DNA from 3 places in the Weizmannia sp. FSL W8-1119 genome. Region 3 is predicted to be linked to each of the others. Evidence: a T-box and tRNA genes for the amino acid it is inferred to sense, from the RefSeq annotation. Region 3 holds a T-box; the other regions hold tRNA genes.
The links. The T-box of region 3 lies ahead of pheS (phenylalanine--tRNA ligase subunit alpha). A T-box ahead of a tRNA ligase gene usually reads a tRNA of that ligase, here a tRNA-Phe.
Positions count from the first base shown of each region.

Region 1: it encodes a tRNA-Phe, which carries the amino acid that the T-box ahead of pheS (phenylalanine--tRNA ligase subunit alpha) is inferred to sense. The anticodon was not compared.
Region 2: it encodes a tRNA-Phe, which carries the amino acid that the T-box ahead of pheS (phenylalanine--tRNA ligase subunit alpha) is inferred to sense. The anticodon was not compared.

Region 1 covers NZ_JBBOZL010000001.1:2,357,015-2,361,998, forward strand. Annotated here, with positions in the region: tRNA gene NSQ19_RS11665 (tRNA-Leu) at 1-55, opposite strand, end outside; gene NSQ19_RS11670 (LLM class flavin-dependent oxidoreductase) at 173-1,192, opposite strand; gene NSQ19_RS11675 (DUF421 domain-containing protein) at 1,369-1,833, shown strand; tRNA gene NSQ19_RS11680 (tRNA-Leu) at 2,076-2,157, opposite strand; tRNA gene NSQ19_RS11685 (tRNA-Cys) at 2,167-2,240, opposite strand; tRNA gene NSQ19_RS11690 (tRNA-Gly) at 2,246-2,320, opposite strand; tRNA gene NSQ19_RS11695 (tRNA-Gln) at 2,324-2,395, opposite strand; tRNA gene NSQ19_RS11700 (tRNA-His) at 2,404-2,479, opposite strand; tRNA gene NSQ19_RS11705 (tRNA-Trp) at 2,488-2,561, opposite strand; tRNA gene NSQ19_RS11710 (tRNA-Tyr) at 2,569-2,650, opposite strand; tRNA gene NSQ19_RS11715 (tRNA-Thr) at 2,659-2,734, opposite strand; tRNA gene NSQ19_RS11720 (tRNA-Phe) at 2,738-2,813, opposite strand; tRNA gene NSQ19_RS11725 (tRNA-Asp) at 2,834-2,909, opposite strand; tRNA gene NSQ19_RS11730 (tRNA-Met) at 2,922-2,995, opposite strand; tRNA gene NSQ19_RS11735 (tRNA-Val) at 3,005-3,080, opposite strand; tRNA gene NSQ19_RS11740 (tRNA-Glu) at 3,092-3,166, opposite strand; tRNA gene NSQ19_RS11745 (tRNA-Ser) at 3,180-3,269, opposite strand; tRNA gene NSQ19_RS11750 (tRNA-Asn) at 3,274-3,348, opposite strand; rRNA gene rrf (5S ribosomal RNA) at 3,356-3,471, opposite strand; rRNA gene NSQ19_RS11760 (23S ribosomal RNA) at 4,040-4,984, opposite strand, start outside.
Region 2 covers NZ_JBBOZL010000001.1:2,113,627-2,118,610, forward strand. Annotated here, with positions in the region: gene NSQ19_RS10365 (isochorismate synthase) at 1-1,035, opposite strand, end outside; gene NSQ19_RS10370 (1,4-dihydroxy-2-naphthoate polyprenyltransferase) at 1,536-2,459, shown strand; tRNA gene NSQ19_RS10375 (tRNA-Glu) at 2,614-2,685, opposite strand; tRNA gene NSQ19_RS10380 (tRNA-Ser) at 2,691-2,782, opposite strand; tRNA gene NSQ19_RS10385 (tRNA-Asn) at 2,786-2,860, opposite strand; tRNA gene NSQ19_RS10390 (tRNA-Ile) at 2,866-2,939, opposite strand; tRNA gene NSQ19_RS10395 (tRNA-Gly) at 2,944-3,017, opposite strand; tRNA gene NSQ19_RS10400 (tRNA-His) at 3,025-3,097, opposite strand; tRNA gene NSQ19_RS10405 (tRNA-Phe) at 3,122-3,197, opposite strand; tRNA gene NSQ19_RS10410 (tRNA-Asp) at 3,206-3,278, opposite strand; tRNA gene NSQ19_RS10415 (tRNA-Met) at 3,281-3,354, opposite strand; tRNA gene NSQ19_RS10420 (tRNA-Ser) at 3,371-3,463, opposite strand; tRNA gene NSQ19_RS10425 (tRNA-Ile) at 3,488-3,564, opposite strand; tRNA gene NSQ19_RS10430 (tRNA-Met) at 3,578-3,651, opposite strand; tRNA gene NSQ19_RS10435 (tRNA-Ala) at 3,667-3,742, opposite strand; tRNA gene NSQ19_RS10440 (tRNA-Pro) at 3,759-3,835, opposite strand; tRNA gene NSQ19_RS10445 (tRNA-Arg) at 3,849-3,922, opposite strand; tRNA gene NSQ19_RS10450 (tRNA-Leu) at 3,940-4,025, opposite strand; tRNA gene NSQ19_RS10455 (tRNA-Gly) at 4,035-4,109, opposite strand; tRNA gene NSQ19_RS10460 (tRNA-Leu) at 4,126-4,207, opposite strand; tRNA gene NSQ19_RS10465 (tRNA-Lys) at 4,220-4,295, opposite strand; tRNA gene NSQ19_RS10470 (tRNA-Val) at 4,466-4,538, opposite strand; rRNA gene rrf (5S ribosomal RNA) at 4,547-4,662, opposite strand; rRNA gene NSQ19_RS10480 (23S ribosomal RNA) at 4,875-4,984, opposite strand, start outside.
Region 3 covers NZ_JBBOZL010000001.1:1,952,684-1,957,667, reverse strand. Annotated here, with positions in the region: gene NSQ19_RS09630 (IS110 family transposase) at 1-603, opposite strand, end outside; gene NSQ19_RS09625 (hypothetical protein) at 1,015-1,386, shown strand; gene NSQ19_RS09620 (hypothetical protein) at 1,516-2,169, shown strand; gene sspI (small acid-soluble spore protein SspI) at 2,196-2,408, opposite strand; gene NSQ19_RS09610 (TrmH family RNA methyltransferase) at 2,512-3,267, shown strand; T-box leader at 3,607-3,840, shown strand; gene pheS (phenylalanine--tRNA ligase subunit alpha) at 3,889-4,926, shown strand; gene pheT (phenylalanine--tRNA ligase subunit beta) at 4,939-4,984, shown strand, end outside.

The sequences.
Region 1 (4,984 bases), 400 kb from region 3:
TCCCGAAGGAACACGATTTTGAGTCGTGCGCGTCTGCCAATTCCGCCACACCGGCATGATCCTATGAACCGCAAACAAAGCTGTTTGTTATGTCACTTTTATAATTATATCCAGATCGTAAAAAATGTCAATAACCATTTTGTGAAAAAGGGAAGCAAAACAGCTTCCCTCTTCAGGCATGACCTTCCTTCAGTTCACTTAGGATCTCATAAGACCGCAGCCGCTCTTCATGGTTGTAAATATGCGATACAAACATCAACTCATCGACCTGTGTATCATCCAAAAATTCTTCCATTTTCTCTTTGATTGTCTGTTTTGAACCGATAAAAGCATATTCAAGCTGACGCAATGCCGCTTCTTTTTCAAACGGGGTCCAAATCCCGTTCATGCTATCGACAGGCGGCTGCAGCGTCTGCGATTTGCCTCGGATAACGCCGAGGAAAAACTGGTACAGGCTTGTTGCGATTCTTTCTGCTTCTGCATCTGTGTCAGCTGCTACGCCATTCACACACGCAATCACATATGGCTTTTGCAAATACTTGGACGGTTTGAAGTTCTCCCGATAAAGGTATAAAGCATCAAACAATTGCGCTGGTGCAAAATGGCTCGCAAACGCAAACGGCAGACCGAGCCTCGCAGCAAGTGTGGCACTGTATGTACTTGATCCAAGAAGCCAAACCGGAACATCCACCCCTTCTGCCACGACGGCCCGTGCATAAGTCCTGCGTTCTTTATCCGAGAGAAAATAGTTCATCAGTTCTTGGACATTATCCGGAAAATCCATTTCCCCGCCCTTTAAATTTCTTCTGAGCGCCGCAGCTGTCAATTGGTCCGTACCAGGCGCACGGCCAAGGCCGAGATCTATTCTGCCTGGATAGATAGAACCCAGTGTTCCAAACTGCTCAGCCACGACAAGCGGTGCATGATTTGGAAGCATCACCCCGCCAGACCCGACACGGATGGTTTTCGTCCCTGCCGCTATATACCCGACTAAAACAGCCGTTGCAGAGCTGGCTACTCCAACCATATTATGGTGTTCCGCGAGCCAGTATCGTTTGTAGCCCCAATTTTCAACATGCTGTGCCAGGCTCAGGCTATTTTTAAACGAATCTGCCGGTGTCTTTCCAGATAAAACAGGGATCAAATCTAAAACCGAAAATGCAACATCATTTAACTTTTTTTGACTACCCATTGTCCGCTTCCTTTCCTTCTACTCGTGAAGATAGATCTATTGTAAAATAACAGATTCCCAAAACAAAATGATTTGCCTAACCTGTCCGGTGTATCCCATGATTAGAACGTTCGTTTATGACACTGATTTTAAGGGAAAATGCAAAAGAAAAAATCATCTAAAAAGAAGGTTCAACGATGCAAATCAGTATAGATTTATTAAAATTGATCATGGGCTTTCTTGCGCTCATTTTTTGTCTAAAATGTACCGGTGCCAAAAGTATTTCAAACCTTACGCCAATCGACTTCATCTGGAGCATTATGCTGTCTGAAATCGTCGGCAACGGCCTTTATGACCCAAGTGTAAAATGGTACTACATTCTCGCCATGCTTTCTGTTTGGGTCATCATTAAACTCATTTTTGATAGCCTCATTTACCGCTATGACAAACTGGAAAAATTCCTTATCGGGGATAAAACGGTGATTATCGATAAAGGAAAAATTAACAACGTCGTACTAAAAAAAAATAAAATTGATATGAATCAACTGTCAGAGTTATTGAGAAAGCAGGGCGTATTTTCGCTTGATGAAATTGACCAGGCCTATCTTGAAAAAGATGGGACGGTTACGGTGAAAAAAAGAAAAGACAACCCTAGTAAATAGTAGGCTGCCCAGCTCTTGTACTCATTATAAAAGGAAAATCTAAGATAGTATTTCCAAACCTTTCTTATTAGATCAATTCCCTTTTTGTACAAGTTAAAAAACTGTAGATACCCACAAGTGTACGCTTTCAAGCAGCTGCTTAAATGGCCTCGGCTTCAATAATATAATTGCAATAAAAAACGCTTCTCTTTATCTTGAGAAGCGTTCCGTTTGGCATCAGCTTTCAATGTAATACTGTGTTATACCGGTGGTCGGGGTCGAACCGACACTCCCGAAGGAACACGATTTTGAGTCGTGCGCGTCTGCCAATTCCGCCACACCGGCACAATATGATGGAGGCGGCAACCGGAATCGAACCGGTGATAAAGGTTTTGCAGACCTCTGCCTTACCTCTTGGCTATGCCGCCATCAATGGAGCGGAAGACGGGATTCGAACCCGCGACCCCCACCTTGGCAAGGTGATGTTCTACCACTGAACTACTTCCGCATACTGGGCCAGCTGGATTCGAACCAGCGCATGACGGAGTCAAAGTCCGTTGCCTTACCGCTTGGCTATGGCCCAATCAAATATGGGGCGGATGGTGGGAATCGAACCCACGAATGCCGGAGCCACAATCCGGTGCGTTAACCACTTCGCCACAACCGCCATCATAATGGCAGGGGCAGTAGGAATCGAACCCACACTGGAGGTTTTGGAGACCTCTGTTCTACCTTTAAACTATGCCCCTTTAAAAATGGAGGGGGACGGATTCGAACCGCCGAACCCTGAGGGAGCGGATTTACAGTCCGCCGCGTTTAGCCACTTCGCTACCCCTCCATATTGCGTGGTGCCGGCCAGAGGACTTGAACCCCCAACCTACTGATTACAAGTCAGTTGCTCTACCAATTGAGCTAGACCGGCCAATGGTGGCTCGGGACGGAATCGAACCGCCGACACAAGGATTTTCAGTCCTTTGCTCTACCGACTGAGCTACCGAGCCGCGATTATGTAAAATACAGATGGCGGTCCCGACGGGAATCGAACCCGCGATCTCCTGCGTGACAGGCAGGCGTGATAACCGCTACACTACGGGACCTTTATATGTAAATTGCGGGGGCAGGATTTGAACCTGCGACCTTCGGGTTATGAGCCCGACGAGCTACCAGACTGCTCCACCCCGCGATGATAAAATGGTGGAGGATGACGGGATCGAACCGCCGACCCTCTGCTTGTAAGGCAGACGCTCTCCCAGCTGAGCTAATCCTCCAAATATGTAAATGGTGACCCGTACGGGATTCGAACCCGTGTTACCGCCGTGAAAGGGCGGTGTCTTAACCGCTTGACCAACGGGCCATATGGATCATGACGGAGAGCAAGGGATTCGAACCCTTGAGACAGCTTTTAGCCGCCTACACGATTTCCAATCGTGCTCCTTCGGCCTCTCGGACAGCTCTCCATTATGGCTCCGCAGGTAGGATTCGAACCTACGACCGATCGGTTAACAGCCGATTGCTCTACCACTGAGCTACTGCGGAATATCGGGCCCGGCAGCGTCCTACTCTCGCAGGGGGAAACCCCCAACTACCATCGGCGCTGGAAAGCTTAACTTCCGAGTTCGGGATGTGTTCGGGTGTGACCTTTCCGCCATCGCCACCGGACCTCAATGACAAAAATCATTATAACAAACTTTTCATTGCTTATCAACAGGAATTATGTGATTCCCTGAAAACCGGATGGGAGAAAAACTGTAAACGGAGAATAGCTTTGGTTTCTAACTTTGAGAATTGTCCAGCTCCAGCGCCTATCGGCTAGTGAACTTCCCGTCCCCCTTTCCTACGATAAGCGGGCATCGACTCGCCTTTAGGGCTCGTCGTGTTTCCTTTATCTCAGGCGGGGGCCTTGAAGTTCATACGCCGATGACCAAGGCGCTTCCGCTTTTCTATTGTCTAGCTCCGGTGCCTAGCCCCTCGAGGTCGAATAACCTGCCCGTCACGGAGCCAAAAGACGGCTCCATGCCGGTCAGAACATTCGCTTGTCGGGGCTAAACAAGGCACCTTCGCTTTTCTATTGTCCAGTTCCGGGCGCTATCGGCTAGTGAACTTCCCGTCCCCCTTTCCTACGATAAGCGGGCATCGACTCGCCTTTAGGGCTCGTCGTGTTTCCTTTATCTCAGGCGGGGGCCTTGAAGTTCATACGCCGATGAGCGAGCGCCCTTCACTTTTCTATTTGGTTAAGTCCTCGATCGATTAGTATCCGTCAGCTGCACGCGTCGCCGCGCTTCCACCCCGGACCTATCAACCTGATCATCTTTCAGGGATCTTACCAGTTAAACTGTGGGAAATCTCATCTTGAGGGGGGCTTCATGCTTAGATGCTTTCAGCACTTATCCCTTCCGCACATAGCTACCCAGCGATGCCTTTGGCAAGACAACTGGTACACCAGCGGTGCGTCCATCCCGGTCCTCTCGTACTAAGGACAGCTCCTCTCAAATTTCCTGCGCCCGCGACGGATAGGGACCGAACTGTCTCACGACGTTCTGAACCCAGCTCGCGTACCGCTTTAATGGGCGAACAGCCCAACCCTTGGGACCGACTACAGCCCCAGGATGCGATGAGCCGACATCGAGGTGCCAAACCTCCCCGTCGATGTGGACTCTTGGGGGAGATCAGCCTGTTATCCCCAGGGTAGCTTTTATCCGTTGAGCGATGGCCCTTCCATGCGGAACCACCGGATCACTAAGCCCGACTTTCGTCCCTGCCCGACTTGTAAGTCTCGCAGTCAAGCTCCCTTATGCCTTTACACTCTGCGAATGATTTCCAACCATTCTGAGGGAACCTTTGGGCGCCTCCGTTACCTTTTAGGAGGCGACCGCCCCAGTCAAACTGCCTGCCTGACACTGTCTCCCACCCCGGTAAGGGGTGCGGGTTAGAATTTCAATACAGCCAGGGTAGTATCCCACCGATGCCTCCGCCGAAGCTGGCGCTCCGGTTTCCAAGGCTCCTACCTATCCTGTACAAGCTGTACCAAAATTCAATATCAGGCTGCAGTAAAGCTCCATGGGGTCTTTCCGTCCTGTCGCGGGTAACCTGCATCTTCACAGGTACTATAATTTCACCGAGTCTCTCGTTGAGACAGTGCCCAGATCGTTACACCTTTCGTGCGGGTCAGAAC
Region 2 (4,984 bases), 160 kb from region 3:
CTGAAAAAGGGTGGTGTTCTTGTCTTTCACTGTCCCGGTAACCGGGGTGTACAGATGCTGGATATCGCGCATCCGCATTAAAACAGGCGCACCCGGCACATTCAGCCCGTTGCAAAAAGGTTCAAGCACCTGCCGAATCATGGATACGACAAAACCATGCTCGCTTAAATTTTTCTGATCCGAAAGCAGCGCTTTTCCAAGTTCCAAATCCTCCGCCTCATTGCGGCCGCGTTTGATCGAACCGGCAAGGCACGTCGATAAAATATGCCGGCCCGTTTTTTTTACCAGCCTTTCCGGCGAAGCCCCGATAAAACTTTCACTGCCTTCTTCCAGTACAAATAAGTAGCTGTCATTTTGCTGGGCGGAAAGCGCCGCAAGCACCGCATCCGGGCTTGTCACGCCGTCAAAAGCAAGCTCCAGTTTTCTTGCCAGGACAACTTTGTCCATTCTCCCTTCCCGGATGAACTGCACGGCTGTTGCGACACTTTTTTTCCATTCGTCCGCACCCATTTCCTGTACAGCTTTTAAAGGCGGAAGTGCAGGGAAAGCTGTACTGCCGTTTAAAAGGCTTCGTGCAGTTTTCTCCGCTTCCTGCACGCTCTCTGTTCCGCCGCATCCGTTTACCGTAAGAAAGACGGCATCTTTTTTAAACGTGAAAAGAATCTGCGGCACGCGGAAAATGCCTTGGCCAAATGTTTTCCACTCCTGCTTGGCAACCGTCCCGTCAAACGCAAAACCGCCGAAAAGCACAGGCCCTGTTCCGGTTTCCGCGGTTTCCGGATAAACTTCGCCCGCCCCCTTCAAATTTCGCCATTCGTCTTCCATTTGGGCAAAACCGTCAGAGGCTGTGACCGTACAGGACCAGACGCGGCCAAAACCGACAAATACAGTTTCGCGATTCTTATCCTGCCAAAAAAACCGGCTGCCGTAAAAACGTGCGGCACCCGCTGTAAAAAGGCGGAGCGGATCCGGTGCAGTGCGGCATTTTATAATCCTGCTTGCCAGTTTTAATGCCGGCGCCGTTTTTTCTTTCATTAATATATCCTCATTAGCCAAAAGATCTCCTCCAAACCTCTCTTGCTTTTTGCCGAGCCATCTATCACAGTTTTCGTATGAAAACTTAACATTTTTATGAACATACCTCATCTATTATATAAAATTTGCCGGTTAAATTCAGCAAAACGGCTTAAAATAAGATTCCTGAATCCGTGACGAAAATATAACAAACGCCGTTAATAGGTAGATTTCCCAAGAGTAAGGATATAGTGGTGTCCGACTATTCGATAAATGCACTTTTAGTGATTCAGTATGTAAAAATTTCCCTAGATCACCTGAATGTGGAATGAATTTAATTTGTCTGATATACCAATTATACTAAATTTTATGCGATTTGTTTGCCTTTAAGCGGAAATTTCGTCACGGATTCAGGAGATTGTCAACCAAATACATTGACACATAGGCCTGATTTCCCTAAACTTTAAATGTACTAATTTCGCCATATTTCTATAAGAATAGCATAAAAGGAGAGTAAGAAGATGAATGCGCAATCTTCTCCAGCAATCGGCCCTGACAAAGGCTGGCGGATCTGGTGGCAATTAACACGGCCCCATACCTTAACGGCCGGTTTTGTGCCTGTCATTCTCGGGACAGTACTGGCTTTGGGCATTGCCCGCATCAATCTGCTGCTGTTTGCTGCAATGCTGGTTGCAACCCTGTTAATTCAGGCAGCAACCAATATGTTTAATGAATATTACGATTACAAACGCGGCCTTGATACCGAGCATTCCGTCGGGATCGGCGGGGCAATTGTCAGAAACGGCATCAAACCGAAAACGGTGCTCCACCTCGCCTTTGCTTTTTTCGGTGCAGCCATGCTGATCGGCGTTTACATTTGCTCGCAAAGTTCCTGGTGGATTGCTGTAATCGGCACTGTCTGCATGCTTGTTGCTTATCTTTACACTGCAGGGCCTTTTCCAATTTCATCAACGCCGCTTGGCGAACTGATTTCCGGCTTTTTTATGGGTGTAATTATTATATTAATATCGTTTTTTATCCAGACAAAAACGATCACATGGCCGATTGTATTTATTTCGATTCCGATTATGATTTTAATCGGTGCCATTATGCTGTCGAATAATATCCGCGATCTGGACGGCGATAAAGCAAATGGCAGAAAAACGATCGCCATTCTGCTCGGCCGGAAAGGAGCCATCCTGCTTCTGGCCGCAATGTTTGCCCTTTCCTATCTCTGGATGGCCGGGCTCGTTTTGTTCGGTGTTGTAACCCCGTGGGTACTGCTCGTTTTTGTCAGCACACCGAAGCCGGTCCGGGCCATTAAAGGCTTTATTGGAAAAAGTGAACCGTTGCAAATGTTGCCTGCCATGAAAGCAACCGCACAGACAAACACGATTTTTGGTTTGCTATTATCCATCAGTTTTTTAATTGATCATTTTATTTGAAAAAACGGCGGAGTGTTGCACTCCTCCGTTTTTTTGCGCTTTTCCCGCACCGGGGCCCGGAGCCTCTGGCGGGATGCAAAGAGGTTTGCAGAAGTGAAAAAACACGCAAAAAAAAGCTGCTCCGGCAGTTTTCGGAACAGCTTCGTGACCAGTATGACCCGTACGGGATTCGAACCCGTGTTACCGCCGTGAAAGGGCGGTGTCTTAACCGCTTGACCAACGGGCCAGAAATGGCGGAGAAGGAGGGATTTGAACCCTCGCGCCGCTAATCGCGACCTACACCCTTAGCAGGGGCGCCTCTTCAGCCACTTGAGTACTTCTCCATATGGCTCCGCAGGTAGGATTCGAACCTACGACCGATCGGTTAACAGCCGATTGCTCTACCACTGAGCTACTGCGGAATAGATGGGCCTAAATGGACTTGAACCATCGACCTCACGCTTATCAGGCGTGCGCTCTAACCAGCTGAGCTATAGGCCCAAAGTGGAGCGGGTGATGGGAATCGAACCCACGACAACAGCTTGGAAGGCTGTGGTTTTACCACTAAACTACACCCGCATCAAAGGGCGGATGATGGGAATCGAACCCATGAATGCCGGAGCCACAATCCGGTGCGTTAACCACTTCGCCACAACCGCCATATATTTTTCATTGAAAACCAATGGTGGCTCGGGACGGAATCGAACCGCCGACACAAGGATTTTCAGTCCTTTGCTCTACCGACTGAGCTACCGAGCCAAAATAAGCGGTCCCGACGGGAATCGAACCCGCGATCTCCTGCGTGACAGGCAGGCGTGATAACCGCTACACCACGGGACCAATTGCGGGGGCAGGATTTGAACCTGCGACCTTCGGGTTATGAGCCCGACGAGCTACCAGACTGCTCCACCCCGCGATGATAAATAATGAAATGGCGGAGGAAGAGGGATTCGAACCCCCGCGCGGTGTAACCCGCCTGTCGGTTTTCAAGACCGATCCCTTCAGCCAGACTTGGGTATTCCTCCGTATGATAAGCAAAAAATAAAAAATGGTGGACCTTGTAGGACTCGAACCTACGACCGGACGGTTATGAGCCGTCTGCTCTAACCAGCTGAGCTAAAGGTCCGATATACGAAATATAGCGGCGGAGGGGATCGAACCCCCGACCTCACGGGTATGAACCGTACGCTCTAGCCAGCTGAGCTACGCCGCCGTTATTTGACCTGTTTGGTGGAGCCTAGCGGGATCGAACCGCTGACCTCCTGCGTGCAAAGCAGGCGCTCTCCCAGCTGAGCTAAGGCCCCACTATGATCATCTTCATGGTCGGGAAGACAGGATTTGAACCTGCGACCCCATGGTCCCTAACCATGTGCTCTGCCAAGCTGAGCTACTTCCCGAAAGAGGAATAAGCGCGCCCAAGAGGAGTCGAACCCCTAACCTTTTGATCCGTAGTCAAACGCTCTATCCAATTGAGCTATGGGCGCATTTGTCATGGTACTGATGCCGAGGACCGGAGTCGAACCGGTACGGTAGTCACCTACCGCAGGATTTTAAGTCCTGTGCGTCTGCCAATTCCGCCACCCCGGCGGGATAAAATGGAGCGGAAGACGGGATTCGAACCCGCGACCCCCACCTTGGCAAGGTGATGTTCTACCACTGAACTACTTCCGCATATCGTGCTAAACAGTGCGGGTGAAGGGAGTCGAACCCCCACGCCTTGCGGCGCCAGATCCTAAGTCTGGTGCGTCTGCCAATTCCGCCACACCCGCAGATAAGATAAATGGTGAGCCATGCAGGATTCGAACCTGCGACCCTCTGATTAAAAGTCAGATGCTCTACCAACTGAGCTAATGGCTCATATTCCGATAACGACATTACTTGTCACAAAGAAAATTATACTATATTGGGTTAAATATGTACATATCTATTTTCTTTCAGGATTCCCGCAAGTATGTGCCGGTCACAAGGCAGTATCCCCGGCCTCCCGATAGAAAGCCGGTTGCCCCTGAACCGGGATGGCATAAAAATGGAGGATGACGGGATCGAACCGCCGACCCTCTGCTTGTAAGGCAGACGCTCTCCCAGCTGAGCTAATCCTCCGTATTATGGCCCGGCAACGTCCTACTCTCGCAGGGGGAAACCCCCAACTACCATCGGCGCTGGAAAGCTTAACTTCCGAGTTCGGGATGTGTTCGGGTGTGTCCTTTCCGCCATCATCACCGGACCTGTATAATTTTGGGATGTGTTCCCTGAAAACCGGATGGGAGAAAAAACTGTAAACGGAGAATGCGTTTCTGCTTCTAACTTTGAGAATTGTCCAGCTTCGGTGCCTAGCCCCTCGAGGTCGAATCACCTGCCCGCCACGGAGCCAAAAGACGGCTCCATGCCGGTCAGAACATTCGCTTGTCGAGGCTAAACAAGGCACCTCCGCTTTTCGTGGTTAAGTCCTCGATCGATTAGTATCCGTCAGCTGCACGCGTCGCCGCGCTTCCACCCCGGACCTATCAACCTGATCATCTTTCAGGGATCTTACCAGTTAAACTGTG
Region 3 (4,984 bases):
CTCCAGAGGCATTTGGGCAATTTCATCGAGGCTATAGGCCTCAAGCAAAAATTCCGTTATGGCATGGCCGAAGACCGATGTATCCACTTCAAGGTTAAAGGCACTGAATTTGAAAAACAGATGATTCAAAAATACCTGTTGTTCCCGGGTTAAACTTTGAATCAGGTGATAGCGCATCCGTGTTAACCGTTGAAGGGCAAGGTATTGTTCTGACTGAATCACGGATTTCGGCAATCTCCCGAAACGCAAGCGGTCCGCAATTACCCAGGCATCTTTGGGATCGGTCTTGTCCATCTCGGCATAAGCCTTTTTGAAATTTCTCACCAGCTTCGGATTCAGGGTAAACACCTTTGTACGACGCTGTTTCAGCTCGGGATCTTCATGGAAAAACATTGCCGGGTGCCAACTATACACAGATGTGGCCTCCATGGCGATCTGGATGGTGTCATCCGCCTCCGCATGTTGGAGGATGGTGTCTCTTAACTCAGAGGCACCGGGAAGATTGTTTGTCACCGTTTGGGTGGCCAACGTTTCCCCCATTCCATCCATCAGGCAGGCATCGAGGTTTTTGGAGCTCACGTCAATACCGACAAATAAGGGCATATGATTTCCTCCTCTCTGTATTGGGATCGATGGAATCGGACGCTTCGGGATATCCCCAGATGGCTTGCCGATCTGTCAGCCTCGCGTATGAGAACTCATCCGGGCCGTGGGCTGCCTGGAACTGCTCATTTCCAGCACGGAGATCCGGAGGAACGGCCTACGGGTTAGACGTTCAAGCAAGAACCTGGGGATGCAGACTTTTCGAGTAGTCAGGCTACAAGGAGGGGAAGCATTGACCCAAACGATCCTAAGACCATTATCCGGGAACATCGCGAAGCGTCCAAGTCCGAACTTGTATTCCGGGCTCGCCCGGAATACAAAATCTTATATTCACTTGTCAATGAGCAGCAGAATGAACTGGAAATTGACATCCACTTTGGATTTAAACTTATTATACGAGGAGGTAAAATGATGGATGAGATTTTGCAGCAAATTCTTCATGAATTGAGAGATTTGAAAAGTGATGTGTCCGGTTTAAAGAGCGATGTTTCCAGTTTGAAGAGTGATGTGTCCGGCTTAAAGAGCGATGTTTCCAGTTTGAAGAGTGATGTTTCCAGCTTAAAAGCAGGGCAGGAACGCATTGAAACGAAAGTAGACAACCTTGCTTTGGAACTGCGAAGCAATTTTAAATTCACAAACGATAAACTGGAAGAACATAAAAGCATTTTTACAGTTGTTTCAAATGAAATCAAAGGCATTAAGGGCGATATTGAGTTTCTTAGCGGGAAATCCGGCAAGCATGACACAGAAATTAACCATATTATGAATATGTTAAGAGGTTAATGTACATGCACCCAACCCGGGGGCTTTTTGTTTCTACAAGTAGGGCTTGCTGAACGAATCAAATTTGGCTTGTATCTGACCAAATTTGATTCGTTCAGCCAGCCCATAAATAGAGCACGGGGGGATGTAGTGAAAAAATTAACCGAAGAAAAATTTTTGCTCATTTTAAATGCTGATGCGAGAAGCCGGTTGCTGACATTTTCCGATCTGCGGAAATTTTTATGCGCATTGTTTGTTTATTCTTTGGTGATGATCGGAGTCGCATACAAAGTTGTAAATGGCGGAAATATCGGATGGGAAAACTTGTCTCCTTTTTGGCAACGGGTATTTCGCCTTGAAATCCTGTTGTTTATCGTGCATGTACTTTCAATCCTTTTATCTATTCCGAGCCGTCCTTTCAGCTGGAGGTTCTCAAGTATTGCCGCCGTTATTTTTATGTACAAGGCTGCGTTTGACGCATTTGTTGCATTTATGATGTTAGCAAAAGACACGCATATTGATGATGTTTACGTCTGGACGGCGCTGTACAGTATAGCGGCTTGTGTGCTTTTTCATCTTTTCTTTCTTTATTTTTGGATCAGAAAAAGGATCCATCTGCAGGAGATCGGCAATCTAGAGGTAAAAACGTACAACAAGGAAATAAGCGCTTCTATTATCGGATTTTTTGTCGTTTTGTCTTCCATTCAGTTAAACAAAGTGCCGATCGGTTACGGCCGGCATAAAAGGAATCTAGCATCCTTCATTGCAACTGTAAACGGGTTGGAAAAGCCGGTGCACATATAAAAGGAGCGGCTCTTTCCGCTCCCTTGTTACACCTGGCCCAGCCCCTGCTTGAGCGTTTCCAGCATCATTTTTTGTTCCTGTGTATCCGCATGGTTCCAAATGACTTCAAAGAGGACGCCGAGCCCCGGGAGCATTTTTTCTTCGCCCCTTTGAATGGCATCGACAATCGTATCTTTTAACTGATCCTGCGTGTCATCTTTTACATTGTGAATGACTGCTTTCCGCAAGTCCAAATCCATTTCGGTTCAGCTCCTTTGATCGTTTCACTGCTAGCATTTCACATGGCCGCTATTTTTATGTATACTATTCCAAGGAAAACTTAACGAAAAGGGAGCAAACACGTTGAAATACATACAATCCTTGCAAAATCCGCAAGTAAAGCATTGGAAAAAACTCGCCGCGAAAAAAGAACGCGAAAAAACATTTACTTATTTGCTGGAAGGGTTCCATCTTGTCGAAGAAGCGCTGAAAGAGGAAGTGGTGGCAGAAATCATCGTTGAAGAAGGCGTAGACCTGCCAAACCGCTGGAATACGGAAGGGGTGCCGGTGATAACTGTCACGCATGAAATCAGCAAAACACTTGCCGATACAGAAACGACGCAAGGCATTTTTGCCGTGTGCCGGATGAAAAAACAGCCGTCCAAAATCATCGGCAGGCGTTATCTTTTAATTGATGCCGTGCAGGATCCTGGCAATACCGGCACGATGATCCGGACGGCGGACGCAGCCGGGTTTGATGCCGTTATTTTCGGCAAGGGCACGGCGGATCCGTACAGCCCGAAAGTGTTGCGTGCGGCACAAGGAAGCCATCTCCACGTCGGGCTTTTAAAAGGCGATTTAAACATGTGGATTGAAAAACTGAACGAAGCGGCAGTGCCGGTTTACGGAACAGCGCTTGAAAACGGCGTAACTTTTCGCGATGTAAATCCGGGCGATGCCTTTGCGATCCTTGTCGGCAATGAAGGAAGCGGCGTACACCCCGGCTTGCTTGCGCAAACGGAACAAAACCTGTCCATCCCGATTTTCGGCAAAAGTGAGTCGCTGAATGTTGCGGTGGCAGCCGGCATTTTAATGTATGACTTTGCAATGCGGGCGTAACCTTTGGCGGAAATAATGGATGCCACCTTTGCTGCCCCGTGTTTGAGGCAGAAAAGCAGGCCTTATCCATGCGGTGAACGCGGCACCAGAAGAAGATGAAAAACAGCCGGCACCATTTTTCAGGATAGGCGCCAAAAGGCAATCGAGGCAGACGATTTTTCATGAGGGCGGCTGCGTTGTTTGGCCAGGATAAACAGGGACAACCGCGTGGTCAAAGCGTCCATTTATTGCGGAAAACGGGAAATATTCCGTGCCAAAACGGCCGGGCCCATGCCTATTTTCACTTTCCGTTTGAAATTGCGGGCATTTCCCGCTATAATAAAAAATAACTGAAAAATGATAAAAACCATGACAGGGAAAAGTAGCTTGATCTTCGCCATGCAGGGAGAAAATGCCGCAGACTGGAAGCATTTTTATGGGGAAATGAAGCGAAGTTCACCCCTCGAGTTGCCGCTTGGACCATTGCTTGCAATGTAAAGGCGGGACGGTTAAAAGCCGTTATTGAAATGAAGCGAACATAATTTAGTTATGTTAACTAGGGTGGTACCGCGAACCATTAGCCTCGTCCCTTTTCCAGGGCGGGGCTTTTTTAACGCCCAAAACCTAAAGGAGGTACAAAAAATGGAAGAAACGTTGAAAGCACTGCAAACCGAAGCGCTTGCCAAAATTGAAGCGGCTGCTGATTTAAAAACGCTGAACGGGATCCGTGTCGCCTATCTCGGCAAAAAAGGCCCGATTACGGAAGTTTTGCGCGGCATGGGGAAGCTGCCAGCGGAAGAACGACCGAAAATGGGCGCGCTCGCCAATGAAGTGCGTGCCGCCATTCAAGCAGGTATTGAAAAGAAACAGGCGGCATTGGAAGCAGAAGCCGTCGAGAGGCAACTGGCATCCGAAAAAATTGATGTCACGCTGCCGGGCCGCCCGGTAAAAGCAGGCAGCCACCATCCGCTTACAAAAGTCATTGAGGAAATCGAAGACTTGTTTATCGGGATGGGCTATACCATTGCCGAGGGGCCGGAAGTGGAAACCGATTACTACAATTTTGAAGCGCTGAACCTGCCGAAAGGGCACCCGGCACGCGATATGCAGGATACCTTTTACATAACCGATGAAATGCTGCTTAGGACCCATACTTCACCGAACCAGGCGCGGACAATGGAAAAGCATCACGGCAAAGGGCCGGTCAAAATCATCTGCCCGGGGAAAGTGTACCGCCGCGACAATGATGATGCGACACATTCCCACCAGTTTATGCAAATTGAAGGGCTGGTTGTTGACGAAAACATCACGATGGCCGATTTAAAAGGGACGTTGGAAGTATTTGCGAAAAAATTATTCGGCGAAGATCGCGAAATCCGGCTGCGCCCGAGCTTTTTCCCGTTCACCGAACCGAGTGTTGAAATGGATATTTCATGCAAAATGTGCGGCGGGCACGGTTGCCATGTATGCAAAGGCACCGGCTGGATTGAAATTTTGGGCGCCGGCATGGTCCACCCGCGCGTATTACGGATGTCCGGCTTTGATCCGGAAAAATATACCGGTTTTGCATTCGGCATGGGGCCGGAGCGGATTGCGATGCTGAAATACGGCGTTGATGACATCCGCCACTTTTATACAAATGACATTCGTTTTTTACGGCAGTTTTCCGTACAAGAATAAGGAGGGTCAAACATGTTTGTTTCATATAAATGGCTGCAGGAATATGTGGATTTGGACG